4 regions of the Lelliottia sp. JS-SCA-14 genome follow, and region 2 is predicted to be linked to each of the others. Evidence: predicted binding sites of a transcription regulator. Region 2 holds the regulator's gene; each other region holds the start of a gene.
What was found. The regulator PurR, encoded in region 2, represses purine synthesis genes. The targets are predictions, from matches to a motif close to CANGCAAACGTTTGCNTG.
Positions count from the first base shown of each region.

Region 1: a site for PurR is predicted at 1,672-1,689, ahead of galS (HTH-type transcriptional regulator GalS). Genes of this name have one in related genera too.
Region 3: a site for PurR is predicted at 2,330-2,347, ahead of U9O48_RS16995 (nucleobase:cation symporter-2 family protein). Genes of this name have one in related genera too.
Region 4: a site for PurR is predicted at 2,626-2,643, ahead of glyA (serine hydroxymethyltransferase). Genes of this name have one in related genera too.

Region 1 covers NZ_CP141606.1:3,211,638-3,216,105, reverse strand. Annotated here, with positions in the region: gene folE (GTP cyclohydrolase I FolE) at 1-468, shown strand, start outside; gene yeiB (DUF418 domain-containing protein YeiB) at 485-1,642, shown strand; gene galS (HTH-type transcriptional regulator GalS) at 1,798-2,820, shown strand; gene mglB (galactose/glucose ABC transporter substrate-binding protein MglB) at 3,116-4,114, shown strand; gene mglA (galactose/methyl galactoside ABC transporter ATP-binding protein MglA) at 4,193-4,468, shown strand, end outside.
Region 2 covers NZ_CP141606.1:2,157,088-2,161,555, reverse strand. Annotated here, with positions in the region: gene sodB (superoxide dismutase [Fe]) at 1-327, shown strand, start outside; gene U9O48_RS10135 (MFS transporter) at 367-1,533, opposite strand; gene U9O48_RS10130 (YnhF family membrane protein) at 1,703-1,792, opposite strand; gene purR (HTH-type transcriptional repressor PurR) at 2,089-3,114, shown strand; gene punR (DNA-binding transcriptional activator PunR) at 3,133-4,044, opposite strand; gene punC (purine nucleoside transporter PunC) at 4,160-4,468, shown strand, end outside.
Region 3 covers NZ_CP141606.1:3,643,104-3,647,571, forward strand. Annotated here, with positions in the region: gene U9O48_RS16985 (4Fe-4S dicluster domain-containing protein) at 1-154, opposite strand, end outside; gene ygfT (formate-dependent uric acid utilization protein YgfT) at 151-2,091, opposite strand; gene U9O48_RS16995 (nucleobase:cation symporter-2 family protein) at 2,563-4,035, shown strand; gene U9O48_RS17000 (NTP transferase domain-containing protein) at 4,206-4,468, opposite strand, start outside.
Region 4 covers NZ_CP141606.1:3,523,374-3,527,841, forward strand. Annotated here, with positions in the region: gene U9O48_RS16420 (DUF2569 domain-containing protein) at 86-580, opposite strand; gene U9O48_RS16425 (DoxX family protein) at 752-1,174, shown strand; gene glyA (serine hydroxymethyltransferase) at 1,256-2,509, opposite strand; gene hmpA (NO-inducible flavohemoprotein) at 2,814-3,992, shown strand; gene glnB (nitrogen regulatory protein P-II) at 4,135-4,468, opposite strand, start outside.

The DNA of each region.
Region 1 (4,468 bases), 1.1 Mb from region 2:
GCAAAAATGTATGTCGATGAGATTTTCTCCGGCCTGGATTACGCCAACTTCCCAAAAATCACCGTCATCGAAAACAAGATGAAGGTGGATGAAATGGTGACCGTGCGCGATATCACCCTGACCAGCACCTGCGAACACCACTTCGTGACCATCGACGGGAAAGCCACCGTGGCCTATATCCCGAAAGATACGGTGATTGGTCTGTCGAAGATCAACCGCATCGTGCAGTTCTTCGCCCAGCGTCCGCAGGTGCAGGAACGTCTGACCCAGCAGATCCTGACGGCGCTGCAAACGCTGCTGGGCACCAACAATGTGGCTGTATCTATTGATGCCGTCCATTATTGCGTGAAAGCGCGTGGCGTTCGCGATGCGACCAGCGCGACCACCACCACCTCGCTGGGTGGACTGTTCAAGTCCAGCCAGAACACTCGCCAGGAGTTTCTGCGCGCCGTGCGTCACCACAACTAATCACAGGGCAGGATAAATGGAGCGTAATGTCACGCTGGATTTTGTACGTGGCGTGGCCATTCTCGGTATCCTGCTGCTGAATATCGCCGCCTTTGGTCTGCCCAAGGCGGCGTATCTCAATCCTGCCTGGTATGGCGAGATCACCCGCAGCGACGCCTGGACCTGGGCGATCCTCGACCTTTTCGCACAGGTTAAATTCCTCACCCTCTTTGCACTCCTCTTCGGCGCAGGGCTACAGCTGCTGCTCAAACGCGGCAAGCGCTGGATCCAGTCGCGCCTGACGCTGCTGGTGCTGCTCGGTTTTATCCACGGTCTCTTTTTCTGGGACGGCGATATTCTGCTGGCTTATGGATTAGTCGGCCTGATTTGCTGGCGCATGATCCGCGACGCGCACGACGTGAAAAACCTGTTTAACACCGGCGTCATTCTGTATCTCATTGGTATCGGTGTGCTGGTGCTGCTGGGGATGATCTCCGGCGGGGCAACCAACCGTTCGTGGATACCGGATGCGGCGAACCTGCAGTATGAGCAGTTCTGGAAGCTCAAAGGCGGCGTTGAAGCCATCAGCAATCGCGCCGATATGCTCGGCGATAACCTGATTGCGCTCGGCGCGCAGTACGGCTGGCAGCTGGCAGGAATGATGCTGATGGGCGCGGCCCTGATGCGCACCGGCTGGCTGAAAGGGGAGTTTAGTCTCGCCCATTACCGCCGCACGGGCGTGATTCTGGTGCTGGTGGGGGTGATCATTAATCTTCCCGCCGTCGTCGCGCAGTGGGTGCTGGACTGGGACTACCGCTGGTGTGCGTTCCTGTTACAGGCCCCGCGTGAGCTGGGCGCACCGTTCCAGACCATCGGCTACGCAGCGCTGATTTATGGCTTCTGGCCGCAGCTCGCGCGCTTCAGGCTGGTGGCTGCCGTGGCCTGCGTTGGGCGCATGGCGCTGAGCAATTACCTGCTGCAAACCCTGATCTGCACCACGCTTTTCTATCGGTTCGGCCTGTTTATGAAATTCGACCGACTCCAGCTGCTGGCGTTTGTTATTCCGGTCTGGGCAGTGAACATGGTGTTTTCCGTCATCTGGCTGCGCTTTTTCCGTCAGGGACCGCTGGAATGGCTGTGGCGTCAATTAACCGCACGTGCTGCAGGTGTATCATTGAGTAATACATCCAGATAACGATCTGGATCACAATCATTAACAAAACGGATGTAAACGTTTTCATCTGTGTGACCTTCTTCACGTAGTCCCCTCTTCGTCACTGCCAGAATAGCCTCCTTGCTAAACACAGGGGGTGTCTGTGAGTTGCTGCAATCCATTTAAGGATGGTGAATATGATCACCATTCGTGACGTAGCCCGCATCGCGGGTGTTTCTGTTGCTACCGTCTCACGCGTGCTGAACAACAGCGCGCTGGTCAGCCCTGAAACGCGTGAAACCGTGATGAAAGCGGTGACGCAGCTTGGCTATCGGCCCAACGCCAATGCGCAGGCGCTCGCCACCCAGGTGAGCGACACCATCGGCGTGGTGGTGATGGATGTGTCGGATGCCTTCTTTGGCGCGCTGGTGAAAGCCGTGGACGTTGTCGCCCAGCAGCACCACAAATATGTGCTGATCGGTAACAGCTATCACGAGGCTGAAAAAGAGCGTCATGCCATTGAGGTGCTGATTCGCCAGCGATGTAACGCCCTGATTGTCCACTCAAAAGCTCTCAGCGATGAAGAGCTGGCCGGGTTTATGGATCAGATCCCCGGTATGGTTCTGATTAACCGCGTGGTGCCGGGCTACGCCCATCGCTGCGTGACGCTGGATAACGTCAGCGGGGCGATGATGGCGACGCGCATGCTGCTCAATAACGGCCATCAGCGCATCGGCTATCTCGCCTCCAGTCACCATATTGAAGATGACGATATGCGTCGGGAAGGGTGGCAAAACGCCCTGAAAGAGGCCGGGATTGTGCCGTCCGACAGCTGGATTGGCACCGGATCGCCGGACATGCCGGGAGGGGAGGCCGCAATGGTCGAGCTACTCGGGCGTAACCTGCAGCTGACCGCCGTCTTTGCCTACAACGACAGCATGGCCGCCGGGGCGCTGACCGCGCTGAAAGACAACGGCATTGCGGTGCCGCAGCATCTGTCATTGATTGGTTTTGATGATATTCCGATAGCCCGTTACACGGATCCGCAGCTTACCACCGTGCGTTACCCGATTGCGTCAATGGCCCGACTGGCGACGGAGCTGGCGTTACAGGGGGCCGCAGGGCAGCAGGATGTGAGCGCAACACACTGTTTCATGCCGACTTTAGTGCGTCGTCATTCAGTGGCTGTTAAGCAAATTGTGGCTCCGATCACTAACTGATTACATCGGGCGATGTAACCGTTTTCAATCTGTGAGTAAATTCACAGTATCTTAACAAGCCGCTGACTATGATGTCAGCGTTTTAGGAGCTGAAACGCTATGTAACGGTGATTAATCACTTTCACTATAGCTAAAGTGCCCCAAACGACAAATAAAACGCATTACTGGAGCGTTACCGAACACGGAAGATAGAAATTTTATAAGTGAACTTCGGCTGTCAGTAACGTTTTGTTAACACCTGCCCGCCGACCGTTATTCACAAGAACTACCCTGCATAAAAAAAACCGGAGATACCATGAATAAGAAGGTGTTGACTCTGTCTGCTGTTATGGCAAGCATGCTTTTTGGTGCGGCTGCGCACGCTGCGGATACCCGTATTGGTGTGACAATCTATAAATACGACGACAACTTTATGTCTGTTGTGCGTAAAGCGATCGAGAAAGATGCTAAAGCAGCGCCAGACGTTCAGCTGCTGATGAATGACTCCCAGAACGACCAGTCAAAACAGAACGACCAGATCGACGTTCTGCTGGCGAAAGGCGTGAAAGCCCTGGCTATCAACCTGGTTGACCCAGCGGCAGCAGGTACCGTGATTGAGAAAGCGCGCGGCCAGAATGTGCCAATCGTCTTCTTCAACAAAGAGCCTTCCCGCAAAGCGTTGGACAGCTATGACAAAGCCTTCTACGTCGGTACTGACTCTAAAGAGTCCGGTATTATTCAGGGCGATCTGATCGCGAAACACTGGGCAGCGAACCCGAACTGGGACCTGAACAAAGACGGTCAAATTCAGTTCGTGCTGCTGAAAGGCGAGCCGGGCCATCCGGATGCTGAAGCACGTACTACCTACGTTATCAAAGAGCTGAACGACAAAGGTCTGAAAACTCAGCAGCTGGCGTTAGACACCGCAATGTGGGATACCGCTCAGGCAAAAGATAAGATGGACGCGTGGCTGTCTGGCCCGAACGCTAACAAAATCGAAGTGGTTATTGCCAACAACGATGCGATGGCAATGGGTGCGGTTGAAGCGCTGAAAGCACACAACAAATCTTCTATTCCGGTCTTCGGCGTGGATGCACTGCCAGAAGCGCTGGCCCTGGTGAAATCTGGCGCAATGGCCGGTACCGTGCTGAACGATGCCAACAACCAGGCGAAAGCCACCTTCGATCTGGCGAAAAACCTGGCCGACGGCAAAGGTGCGGCTGATGGCACTACCTGGAAAATCGAGAACAAAATTGTTCGCGTACCTTACGTGGGCGTAGACCAGTCAAACCTGGCTGAGTTTATCGGTAAATAAGTTTATTGCCTGTTCTCACAGGGCGCAATTCGTTGCGCCCTTTTATAACGCGATATGCGAGGCCGTCAAGGTATAATTATGGTCAGCACAAATACTCAGTCGTCAGGCGAATTCTTGTTAGAAATGAGCAGTATTAACAAGTCCTTCCCCGGCGTTAAGGCTCTCGATAATGTTAATTTAAAAGTGCGTCCTCACTCTATTCATGCGTTGATGGGGGAGAACGGTGCGGGTAAATCGACATTATTAAAATGCCTTTTTGGGATCTACCAAAAAGATTCTGGTAGCATTCTTTTTCAGGGGAAAGAGATCGACTTCCATTCCGCCAAAGAAGCACTGGAGAATGGGATTTCGATG
Region 2 (4,468 bases):
GGTGGCGAACCGACCGGTGAACTGGCTGCAGCGATCAATGCCGCGTTTGGCAGCTTTGCTGATTTCAAAGCGAAGTTTACTGACGCCGCAATCAAGAACTTCGGTTCTGGCTGGACGTGGCTGGTGAAAGAGGCAGATGGCAAACTGGCTATCGTTTCCACCTCTAACGCAGGCACCCCACTGACCACCAGCGCGAAACCGCTGATGACCGTCGATGTGTGGGAACACGCTTACTATATCGATTACCGTAACGCTCGCCCGAACTACCTTGAGCACTTCTGGGCGCTGGTTAACTGGGAATTTGTGGCGAAGAACTTCGCCGCGTAAGAGACACGCAGAAGGGTTTTGCCCTTCTGCGTTTTTGGTTTATTCCGTCACGCTTGCCGGTTCCGGCTCTTTGCGACCGGATGTGAGAACCAGCAGCAGACCAAGAGCCGCAATAATCGCCCCCATCACCGGGACAAAGCTGTATCCCAGCCCGCCCGAAATCACCGCCCCACCCGCTGCCGCGCCGAGCGCATTACCGAGATTAAACGCGCCGATATTCACGGACGACGACAGACCCGGCGCTTCGTGTGCCACACGCATCACGCGCATCTGCAACGGCGGAACCACCGCAAAGGTCGCCGCGCCCCACACCACCATCGCAATGGCCGCACCGAATTCGTTACGCGCCAGCCAGGGAATGGCGAGCATAATTACAATCAGCAGGGTTAAGAAGCCTTTCAGCGTACCGGTGACCGAGCGATCCGCCAGCTTGCCGCCGAGATAGTTCCCGAGTGAGAAGCCCACGCCGATCAGGACCAGCATCGCCGTCACAAACAGCGGCGTGGCGTGGGTGATGTCATGCAGCACGGGAGAGATATAGGTGTAGAGCGTGAACATCGCACCTGCGCCGAGCACCGTCGTTAACAGGGCAGACAGCACCTGCGGGCGCACCAGCACTGACAGCTCTTTACGCACGTCCGGGCGCTCACCCGCCTCGCCTTTCGGCAGGGAGAAGAACAGCGCGAGCATCGCCACCACGCCCAGCCCGGCGGTGGCCAGGAACGACATCCGCCAGCCGATGACTTCACCGAGCCAGGTCGCCGCCGGAACGCCGCCAATGTTGGCGATGGTCAGGCCCATAAACATCGTCGCCACCGCGCTCGCCTGCTTATGTTTTGGCACCACGCTCGCGGCTACTACCGACCCTAAGCCAAAGAACGCGCCGTGGTTCAGGCTGGTCAGAATGCGCGACAGCAGCAGCGTCGTGTAATCCGGCGCAATCGCCGACAGCACGTTGCCAAGGGTAAAAATCGCCATCAGGAAGATCAGCGCATTGCGGCGGGCACGATGGGAGAGCAGCAGCGTCATGAGCGGCGCACCGATCATCACCCCAATCGCATAGGCGCTGATGAGCATCCCCGCCGCCGGAATGGAGACATCCACACCTTTAGCAATGACGGGCAGCAGCCCCATCGGGGAAAACTCGGTGGTGCCGATGCCAAAAGCGCCAATCGCCAGGGCCAGCAGGGGAAAATTGATTTTCATTGTTAACTCCGGATGCCGTGTCGTCGTCATCGCGCGACACAGGACTAAGATGGCAAAAGCATGACATCAATCACAAAAAATGAGAAGTTAACAAATTAGCAAAAGATTTTTGCAGGATGGGTAACAATCAGGGAGAGGAGACGAGGGAGAGAACTCTCCCCCGCTTAAATCAGTGCAGGGCTGCGGTCAGACCTGCTGCAACAATCAAAGCCAGCACAATAACGGTCGTGGTCAGCGAAAACTTCAGATCGGTACTCATCAATTTTTCTCCTTTTAATCACCTTACGAAAAGTGAGCTTGCTCATTTTTACACAGTTTCCCCCAAAAATCTTCCTGGATTTAGACTGATAACCGTTTTTGCTCTTCCCCTTTTCATCAAGATAAGACAAAATTCCACGCTAAATTTATAAGCGTACCGGCCACTGACCCCCTCCTGACGTTCTGAGTCGTTTTCCCGGCGTATCGCAATTCACATTGCGAGATAAGGGTGAGAGAAGGCAAACGTTTACCTTTAAGTATTTCAGGAGTTTAAGATATGGTCTGGAGTGACATGTAATGGCAACAATTAAAGATGTGGCGAAACGCGCAAACGTTTCCACTACAACCGTATCACATGTAATTAACAAAACGCGTTTTGTTGCGGAAGAGACGCGCAACGCCGTATGGGCTGCCATCAAAGAGCTGCACTACTCTCCGAGTGCCGTGGCGCGCAGCCTGAAAGTGAATCACACCAAATCGATCGGCCTGCTGGCGACCAGCAGCGAAGCCGCCTATTTCGCGGAGATCATCGAAGCCGTTGAGAAAAACTGCTTCCAGAAGGGCTACACCCTGATTCTCGGCAACGCCTGGAACAGCCAGGAAAAGCAGCGCGCTTACCTGTCAATGATGGCGCAAAAGCGCGTCGATGGCCTGCTGGTGATGTGTTCTGAATACCCGGAATCCGTGCTCTCGATGCTGGAAGAGTATCGTCACATCCCGATGGTGGTGATGGACTGGGGCGATACCCGCGCCGATTTCACCGACTCCGTGAACGACAACGCCTTTGAAGGCGGCTACATGGCGGGCCGTTACCTGATTGAACGCGGTCACCGCGAAATCGGCGTGATCCCGGGTCCGCTGGAGCGCAACACCGGCGCAGGCCGTCTGGCTGGCTTCATGAAAGCGATGGAAGAAGCGCTGATCACGGTGCCGGAAAACTGGATCGTGCAGGGCGACTTCGAGCCTGAGTCCGGCTATCGCGCCATGCAGCAGATTGTCTCCCAGTCACATCGTCCGACCGCGGTCTTTATCGGCGGTGATATTATGGCGATGGGCGCCCTTTGCGCAGCCGACGAACTCGGTTTGCGCGTCCCGCAGGACATTTCTGTGATCGGGTACGATAACGTGCGCAACGCCCGCTACTTCACCCCGGCGCTGACGACCATTCACCAGCCGAAAGACTCGCTGGGTGAAACGGCCTTCAACATGCTGATGGACCGCATCGTCAGCAAACGTGAAGAGTCGCAGTCGATTGAAGTCCACCCGCGCCTGATTGAACGCCGCTCCGTCGCCGACGGTCCGTTCCGCGATTACCGCCGTTAATCATCTCTGAGGGGCCGGTTATTCCGGCTCCTTCAGCCACTCTCTGTTCAGCGTTTCGCTATCCCCCAGATACTCCAGCAGCCACGCCAGCGCCGGTGACATATCGTTTTGCTGCCAGGTCAGGCAACAGGCCGCATCCGGGAACGGGTTTTCCAGCGTTAATGCCACCCACTCACCGCGATCGATGCGCGGGCGCGCAAAATGCACCGGCACCATGCCGACGCACAGCCCTGCGGAAAGACAGGTCGCCGAGGTTTCCCAGTCTGGGGCCACCACCCGCCGCTGGTTATCCAGCAGCCAGGTGATGCGTTTTGGCAGCGAGCGGGACGTGTCTTCCAGCACCAGCGACGGCCAGTTGCGCAACGTGTCATCGCTCAGCGGACCTTCAATGGCGGCGAGGGGATGATCGCGCGCCACGACGCAGGTCCAGCTCAGGGCTCCCATATCGCGAAAGGCATAGCGTCCGCCCACCGGGATCGCCTGCGTGGCACCGATCGCCATCTCCACCCTGCCGTCAGAGAGCGCATCCCACACGCCGTTGAACACCTCCTGGGAGACGCGCAGCTCCACGTCCGAGAAGTGGCGATAAAAATCGACCACCATCTGGCGGGTGCGCTCCGGTTTGACGATGTTATCGACTGCAATGGCAAGATGGCCGCGCCAGCCGTTGGCAATCTGCTGACACTGCTCGCGGGTGATCATCATTTTTTTGATAACAGATCGCCCTTCTTTCAAAAACCAGACGCCCGCAGGCGTCAGGACGACGTCGCGGTGGCGGCGCTCAAACAGCGGAACCGCCAGCCACTCTTCAAGCTGACGCACGGTATAGCTCACCGCAGACGGAACGCGGTGCAGTTCCTGGGCCGCGCCGCTAAAGCTGCCGTTACGCGCAACCGCATCAACCACTTCTAAGGAATATTCAGACCACATTTTTTGCCTGCAAAATTTTTGAATGCAACCACCAAATATTAGCGTTTCACAAGGCAGTTTGCACTCCCTACACTCTGCGCCAGTGAATACCTGCCCTCTTTAGGAAATAAAAACAATGCAACCCAACAAAGGATTCCTGGTCTGGCTCGGCGGCTTAAGCGTGCTGGGCTTCCTGGCCACCGACATGTACCTGCCCGCGTTTGCCGCGATGCAGGCGGATTTACAGACCCCTGCCGCCGCCATCAGCGCCAGCCTGAGCCTGTTCCTCGCCGGTTTTGCCTTCGCGCAGCTGCTGTGGGGACCACTCTCCGACCGCTACGGTCGTAAACCGATTTTACTCTTAGGTCTGGCGATTTTTGCCGTCGGCTGTCTGGGCATGCTCTGGGTGCGCGATGCGACCTGGCTTTTAGTGTTGCGTTTCATT
Region 3 (4,468 bases), 1.5 Mb from region 2:
GACACATCACCGGAACGCTCAGGGTATTCAGGCGCAGCACGGTAAGTCGCGGCTGAAGTTTGCCGCCCGGCGCGCCGTGCTCCAGCGCGCAGGCCAGTTCGCAGGTCCGACAGCCAATACAAGCTTCCGGGCTGGCAAAAATAAAACGCGTCATGCTTCCTCCTTACGCTTAAACAGCGTCAGCATCTCCTGCGCCGCCTGCCGTCCGGCCACCATCGCCGTGACCACCAGATCCGCGCCGTGAACGGCGTCTCCGCCCGCAAAAACCTTGTCGTTGCTGGTTTGCGTCGTGCCGCGATCTTTCCCTCCGGTGCAAATTTGCCCCCAGCGGTCGAGCGCGATCCCGTTCCCGCGCAGCCACGGCATATCGTGCGCCTGGAAACCAAAGGCCATGATCAGCACGTCGGCAGGCAGTTCAAATTCCGACCCGGCCACCGGCTGCGGACGGCGGCGTCCATCCGGGCCGGGCTCGCCCATTTCAGTGCGGATCAGCCCAATGGCGCTCACCTGGCCTTTGCGGTTGGACTGAATAACGCGCGGCTGCACGTTGAACTGAAACTCCACGCCCTCTTCGCGTGCGTTACCGACCTCTTTCTTCGAGCCGGGCATACTTTGCTCATCGCGGCGATAGGCGCAGGTGACGCTGGCGGCCCCCCGACGGATGGCGGTGCGCAGGCAGTCCATTGCCGTATCACCGCCGCCGAGCACAACTACGCGTTTGCCCTTGATTTCGGTCAGCGGGTACTCCGCCACCTCTTCGAGGCCCATCACTTCGCGGGTACTGGCGATCAGGAAAGGCAGCGCCTGAATGACACCCGGCAGCGTTTCGCCCTCCAGCCCTGCGGCCATCAGGCCGTAGGTGCCCACGCCGAGGAACACAGCGTCATAGATGTCCACCAGCTCATTGAAAGCGATATCGCGGCCCACCTCCTGATTAAGGTGAAAACGAATCCCCATTTCACTGAAAATTTCGCGCCGCACCGCAAGAATATTTTTATCGAGTTTGAAAGGCGGAATGCCAAAGGTCAGCAGCCCGCCAATTTCCGGATGACGATCAAACACATCCACCTGCACACCCGCGCGCGCCAGAATATCGGCACAGCCCAGCCCCGCAGGCCCGGCCCCGATCACCGCCACCCGCTCTTTGCGCGGCACCACTTCGCCGATTGTTGGTCGCCAGCCCGTCGCCAGAGCGGTATCGGTGATATAGCGCTCAAGATTGCCGATCGCCACCGATCCGCCTTCGTTTTTCAGCGTGCAGGCCCCTTCGCAGAGTCGGTCCTGCGGGCACACCCGGCCACAGATTTCCGGCAGCGAGCTGCTCTGATGGCACAGCTCGGCGGCCTCAATAATTTTGCCCTCATTCACCAGACGGATGAAATCCGGAATCGCGTTATGCAGCGGACAGGTCCAGTTGCACCAGGCTTTTTGCGCGCAGCTCAGGCAGCGCTCGCTTTCATATCCGGCATCGCACTTTGCAAGCGGGCGGTAAATCTCGTCGAAATGCTGTTTGCGCTGTTCGGCATCGACCTTTTTCGCCCCGATGCGCGGCGGTTTGTTCAACATCTCCTGGCGTCGGATTCCGTGATGCGGCTCCTGCTGCTGCCCCAGCGCCGAGCGGATTTGCCGTTCGCGCCTGAGCTGGTTGAGCGCCTTTTCGTCTACCAGGCGCAGCGCCTGCGTCGGGCAGTTCGCCACGCAGGCCTGTTGCCCGGAGGCATTTTCACTGCACAGATCGCATTTTTGCGCCAGCAGCGGCGATGACTCGTCGTTCGCCACCATCTCAATGGCCCCAAACGGACAGGCGATGACGCAGTTTTTACAGCCGATGCACGCCTCCTGGCGGAACTGCACGCTGTCGTTGGCGAATAACAGCGCCTGGGTAGGGCAAACGGCGACGCAGGGCGCGTCATTGCAATGATGGCAGGTGGTAGCGCTGCTGGCACCGCGCTTAAAAATGACATGAATGCGCGGAAGAAAATCACTTCGCTGCTGCGGCCAGCTATCCTGGTGATGGGAGAGAACGCAGGCGACTTCGCAGGCATGGCAGCCAATACAATTCGCCGCATCCGCGACAATAAATTTATTCATTTGCTTCCCTTTATTATTCTGAAATGACTCAGGGACGCTATGCAATTATCAGGCGATGTTTGGTTGAGGGATTTTTCGAAACGCCATTTTGCGAGCCATATCAAAAACTCGCTCGGCAACCCGGATATTTAAAACGTTAACCTTTTGAAAATATGGACGCTATCTGCGATGACCATACCATTATGAGAGATAATTCTTCTCAATGTGATATCGCCAGAGAGTGTGTATTGGAATTCGCCTCGCAAACTTATTTCAGGGCATTTCATTATTTCCGACGACGCGTGATTTAATTCACAGAATATATTCATCACGGGTTTGCGCATTCATTTCTGGCACAGCTTACGCATAACACTCTCCGTGTGCGCAACATGCTGGTGATCTCATCAGCGCAGGGAGGCTAAGGCCTTCGAATCGTAACTTCAGCTTTCAACCCAATCGGTGTGCTGGGGTCGTACAGGAGACAACCTTTTTATGAAAGACATGGCCATTCCGGCTCCACGAGCCACAGGGTCAACCGCTCCGGTTGACGAAATTCTGCCCATAACTCAAATGATCCTCTACGGTCTGCAGCATGTGCTGGTGATGTACGCCGGTGCGGTGGCGGTGCCGCTCGTGGTGGGCAGCGCGGTGGGGCTTCCCCCCGAGCATATTATTCTACTGATCAGTGCCGATCTGTTTGTCTGCGGCATCGCCACCATCATTCAGTCCATGGGCGCGACCCAGTGGCTGGGCTGTAAACTGCCGCTGATTCAGGGGTGTACTTTTGCCGCACTGATCCCGATGGTACTGATCGGCAAGCAGTACGGCATCGGCGGGATTTCCGGCGCGGTGATTGTCTCGGGGGTTTTCATTCTCTGCTGCGCGCCCTGGATTAGCCGCCTGGTCCGCTTCTTCCCGAAAGTGGTGATGGGCGGGATCGTTACGCTGATCGGCCTGTCGATTATGCCCGTGGCGGGAGGCTGGATTGGCGGTGGCTCAAGCGAAATGCCCGGATTCGGCAATCTGTTCTGCCTGCTGATGGGGGCCATCACCCTGGTGATTATCCTTAATATTTACACCTTCGCCTCGGGGGTAATTAAAAACACCTCCGTGCTGATCGGACTGGTAATTGGTACCGTGCTGTGGAGTTTCTTCAAGCCGCTTAATTTCAGCCTCGTCCATACCACCCCGTGGATCCACCTGCCGACGGTGATGCCCTTCGCGAAGCCTGAGTTTCACATTATCCCCGTCGCGCTGCTGTCGATGGTGATGGTGGTCGTGATGGTAGAAACCATGTCATCGATGATGGCGACGGGCGATATCGTGGGCAAAAAAGTGGATGCGGTGATGCTGCGCAATGGCCTTAACACCTGCGGGCTGGCGACCACCTTCTGCGGCTTCTTTAATCTGTTCCCCTACGCCGCCTTTGCGCAGAACGTCGGGCTGATCGGCCTGACGGGCGTTCGCAGCCGCTATGTGGTTTCCGTCTCGGGAATGATTCTGGTGCTGATGGGCATTTTCTCCAAAATGGCGGCGCTGGTGGTGCTGATCCCGAAACCGGTGCTCGGCGGCGCGGGGATTGTGATGTTCGGGATGGTGGCCGTGTCCGGCATTCGCACGCTGGGACAGGTGAACTACCGCAATAACAACAACGGGATGGTGGTGGCGTTGACCCTGGGCCTCGGCATGATGCCGGTACTGGTGCCTAATCTGTTTAGCCAGTTCCCGCCGATGGTTCAGCTGTTCCTGCACAGCGGGATCACCATCGGCACGCTGACGGCGATTGTCGCTAACCTGACGCTGAATGGAAGCGTGCCTTTCCGCGTCTCCCACGACGCACTGGTGCCAGACCCGCTCCCGCCCAGCTCGGCGGCGCGTAATATGGCGGTGAGAACCGTGCGGATGTGGCTCCTGCTGCGCAAAGTGCAAAAAGAGCAGCAGCTTCTGCAGCAGGAAGAGAAGTGATGGCAACCCGACTTTTGGTTGCGGCGATCATTCTGGCGCTGCTGGCGGTTCCCGCCGTTCAGCAGGCCATCGACCTGGGGCTGAGCAGCCGCTTCAGCTTCGGGTTACTCTTTTAACGAGCCAAAAAAAACGCCCCGGCAGGCAGGCCACCGGGGCGATGCAGAAAAAGATTACTTTGAAGTCATCGTGCAGGCTCGACCACTCCATTGCGCGACCTGCGAATACTGCGCTGGCGTATCAACATCCCAGTGAATGCCCTGCTCTTCCACACTCACCACGTGCGTTTCGATCTGATTGATTACATCTTTAAGCGTGGAGCCTTCCGGCGCGTGCGCGATCAGCGCTTTGGCTCGCTGAGGCAACAAAATGGGATGTCCTTTCCCCCGGTTGTGTCCGGGGATCAAACAGACGTCCCGATCTCCGCCAGACCACA
Region 4 (4,468 bases), 1.4 Mb from region 2:
AAGCGGCTGATTCTTTGGTCTTATGGCGGAAGTATTTACCCGATACAGAAAAAATGATCGGTATCGGGTATTTATAAAGGACGCACTAGCGACAGAATACCTCGTTAATGCGTTCTGATTTCAGGAAATAAGGTATCCAGATGACTGCCGCTATTACAGATGTCGTTGCAAAAGAGATATCTTTGCTATCCATCTTTGCGTCGTAAAAACAGACTGGAATACCATAATAATAGAGAACAGATATCATTCCGGCCAGATAATAAGCAATCATCAAGATGCGAGTATGTTTTTTCTTTTTAAAAAAGCACCAGCTTGCACATACGGTTATCACGAAGTGAAGTATCGTCAAGGCCATATAGCCAACATCAAACCAGTTTATCCTGTTGGCATAGGGCCAGACACCGATCATCGACGCGATAATCCCTAGCACGCCTAAGAGTAACAGGCCGAGGTTAATCGTTAATCCCGCAGCGGGAAGATACAGAAATCCATTAATTTGCTTCAAAAAAACACGTTCACACGGGTCGCAAAGCCCTGACCCTTTATTGGCTTCCTGCTGCTGACATTCAATGCAATGCATGTGTATTCCCTTACCAAAGAAAAAAGCGGATTTTACACACCTCCCGTATGCAATGCCGCAGTCTCAGGAATTAAAATCACTCATTTGTCTGATTCGGGATAAAAACACGAATGGCGATTTCACGAGTTGTGTATTAACTTTAAAATATGCCCCCTCAATAACGAGCCTGCCATGAACACTCTACGCTATTTCGATTTCGGTCAGTCCCGCTCGCTGGTTCTGCTGATTGCACGTATTGCGGTCGTTGTGTTGTTTATTATTTTTGGTATTCCGAAAATGACCGGGTTTGATGGAACGGTGCAATATATGACGTCCCTCGGCGCACCGATGCCGATGCTGGCGGCGATTATTGCGGTGATCATGGAAGTGCCCGCCGCAATTTTGATTGTGCTCGGGTTCTTTACCCGACCGCTGGCGGTGTTATTCGTCTTCTATACGCTGGGGACGGCGGTGATTGGTCACCATTACTGGGATATGAGCGGCGATGCGGTGATGCCGAACATGATTAACTTCTACAAGAATGTGAGTATTGCCGGGGCGTTTCTGCTGCTGGCGGTGACCGGGCCGGGGGCGATATCGATTGACCGTCGTTAACACCCTCGCTTATCGGGCCGACATGATTCGCAGACAATAAAAAAGGCCGCGCAAGCGGCCTTTTTTAATTGAAGCGAAAACTTACGCGTAAACAGGGAAACGTGCGCAGATATCCAGCACTTTACCTTTGATACGTTCGATCACCGCTTCATCGTTGATGTTGTCGAGAACATCACACATCCAGCCAGCCAGCTCTTTCACTTCGGCTTCTTTGAAACCGCGGCGAGTCACAGCCGGAGAACCGATACGGATACCGGAGGTCACAAACGGGCTCTTCGGATCGTTTGGAACGCTGTTTTTGTTGACGGTGATGTTAGCACGGCCCAGCGCGGCATCGGCTTCTTTACCGGTCAGGTTTTTGTCCACCAGATCCAGCAGGAACAGGTGGTTCTCAGTGCCGCCAGAAACCACTTTGTAACCGCGGTTCAGGAATACTTCCACCATCGCTTTGGCGTTTTTGGCAACCTGCTGCTGATAGACTTTGAACTCTGGCTCCATCGCTTCTTTCAGCGCCACTGCTTTGGCCGCGATCACGTGCATCAGCGGGCCGCCCTGTGCGCTTGGGAACACGGCAGAGTTCAGTTTCTTATACAGATCTTCGTCACCGCCTTTCGCCAGGATCAGGCCGCCGCGCGGACCCGCCAGGGTTTTGTGGGTGGTGGTGGTCACGACGTGCGCGTGTGGAACCGGGTTCGGGTAAACGCCTGCCGCGATAAGACCGGCAACGTGTGCCATATCCACGAACAGGTATGCGCCGATGCTGTCTGCGATTTCACGCATTTTTGCCCAGTCAACCACGCCGGAGTAAGCAGAGAAACCACCGATGATCATCTTCGGTTTGTGGGTCTGCGCCTGCTTCGCCATGTCTTCGTAGTCAATTTTACCGGACTCATCAATACCATAAGGGATGATGTTGTACAGTTTGCCGGAGAAGTTAACCGGGGAACCGTGAGTCAGGTGACCACCCTGCGCCAGGTTCATACCGAGAACGGTATCGCCCGGCTGCAGCAGCGCGGTGTAGACCGCGAAGTTAGCCTGAGAACCAGAGTGCGGCTGAACGTTCGCGTAGTCTGCGCCGAAAAGCTCTTTTGCACGGTCAATCGCCAGTTGTTCAACGATATCAACGTATTCGCAACCGCCGTAGTAGCGCTTGCCCGGGTAACCTTCTGCATATTTGTTGGTCAGCTGAGAACCCTGCGCCTGCATCACGCGCGGGCTGGTGTAGTTCTCGGAGGCGATCAGTTCGATGTGCTCTTCCTGACGTACTTTTTCCTGCTCCATAGCCTGCCACAGTTCGGCATCATAATCGGCAATGTTCATTTCACGCTTTAACATCCGCATCTCCTGACTCAGCTAACAATAAAATTTGGCCTAAAAAAGGCTGTCCTGATAGACGACGGGCAACAGTATAACCGAATAGTGTTGCGATAACAGGTCTTGACAAAGGATTTTACGCAAACGTTTACCTCCACGCCACGCAAGGGTTTGAGGAATAAAGACCTCGTGCTTTTCAATGGATTTCTTTTCAGGTTTGTGATGCAACTATTTCATGATGCAAAGAACCATTTACAACACAGGGTTATTTTTTATAAGATGCATCTAAAATGCATCATTAAAATAACCGTCAAAGGAAGTTGCTATGTTAGACGCTCAAACCATCGCTACAGTGAAAGCCACCATTCCCCTGCTGGTCGAAACCGGCCCTAAACTCACCGCCCATTTCTACGATCGTATGTTTGCGCATAATCCGGAGCTCAAAGAGATTTTCAACATGAGCAACCAGCGCAACGGCGATCAGCGCGAAGCCCTGTTTAACGCCATCGCCGCCTATGCCAGCAATATTGAAAATCTGGCTGCGCTGCTGCCTGCCGTTGAGAAAATCGCTCAGAAGCACACCAGCTTCCAGATTCAGCCCGAGCAATATGACATCGTCGGCGGCCATCTGCTGGCGACGCTGGACGAGATGTTCAGCCCTGGACAGGAAGTGCTGGACGCCTGGGGCAAAGCCTACGGCGTGCTGGCCGGCGTGTTTATCAACCGCGAAGCGCAGATCTACAGCGAGCACGCCACAAAAAACGGCGGCTGGGAAGGCACGCGCGCGTTCCGTATCGTGGAGAAGACCCCACGCAGCGCGCTTATCACCAGCTTTGAATTTGAGCCGGTCGACGGGCAGCCGGTCGCGGATTATCAGCCGGGCCAGTATCTCGGCGTGTGGCTGAAGCCTGAAGGGTTCCCGCATCAGGAAATTCGTCAATATTCTCTGACTCGTCAAGCGAACGGCAAAGGCTACCGCATTGCGGTGAAACGTGAAGACGGCGGTCAGGTCTCTAACTGGTTGCATAACCACGCCAGCGTCGGCGATGTCGTGCATCTGGCAGCTCCGGCGGGTGATTTCTTTATGGCGGTGGAAACGAATACGCCGGTGACGCTGATCTCTGCGGGCGTCGGGCAAACGCCGATGCTGGCGATGCTGGATACCCTCGCGGCGTCAAACCACAGTGCGCAGGTTAACTGGTTCCACGCGGCACAAAACGGCCAGGTACATGCTTTTGCTGACGAAGTGAAAACGCTGGGTGCCACGCTGCCGCGCTTCGCGTCTCACGTCTGGTTTAATCAGCCTGAAAGCGGAGACCGGTTTGATAGCGCAGGGCTGATGGATTTACGGACTCAGGAAGGGTTGTTCAGCGATCCGGCGATGCAGTTTTATCTTTGCGGTCCGGTCGGGTTTATGCAGTTTGCAGCGGGTCAGTTGGTTGAGCTGGGTGTGAATGCAGAGCAGATTCATTACGAATGCTTTGGTCCGCATAAGGTGCTGTAGGCCAAAAAAGCCGGGTGGCGGCTTCGCCTTACCCGGCCTACCAGGTAAATGCAAAACGGCAACATCGTTGCCGTTTTTAATGTTTTCGCCCTCTCCCCGTGGGAGAAGATTGGGGTGAGGGCAACAGACCGCACCCCTTTGCTTAAATCGCCGCGTCGTCTTCTTCACCCGTACGAATACGGATCACGCGCGCCACGTCAAAGACGAAGATCTTGCCGTCACCAATTTTACCGGTCTGCGCCGTGCGGATAATGGTATCCACGCAGGTATCCACGATATCGTCGGTCACCACAATTTCGATTTTCACTTTCGGCAGGAAATCCACCATGTACTCTGCGCCACGGTACAACTCGGTATGACCTTTCTGGCGACCAAAGCCTTTCACTTCGGTGACTGTCATCCCGGTGATACCGACTTCCGCCAGCGCTTCACGCACATCATCCAGTTTGAAAGGTTTAATAATCGCATCAATCTTT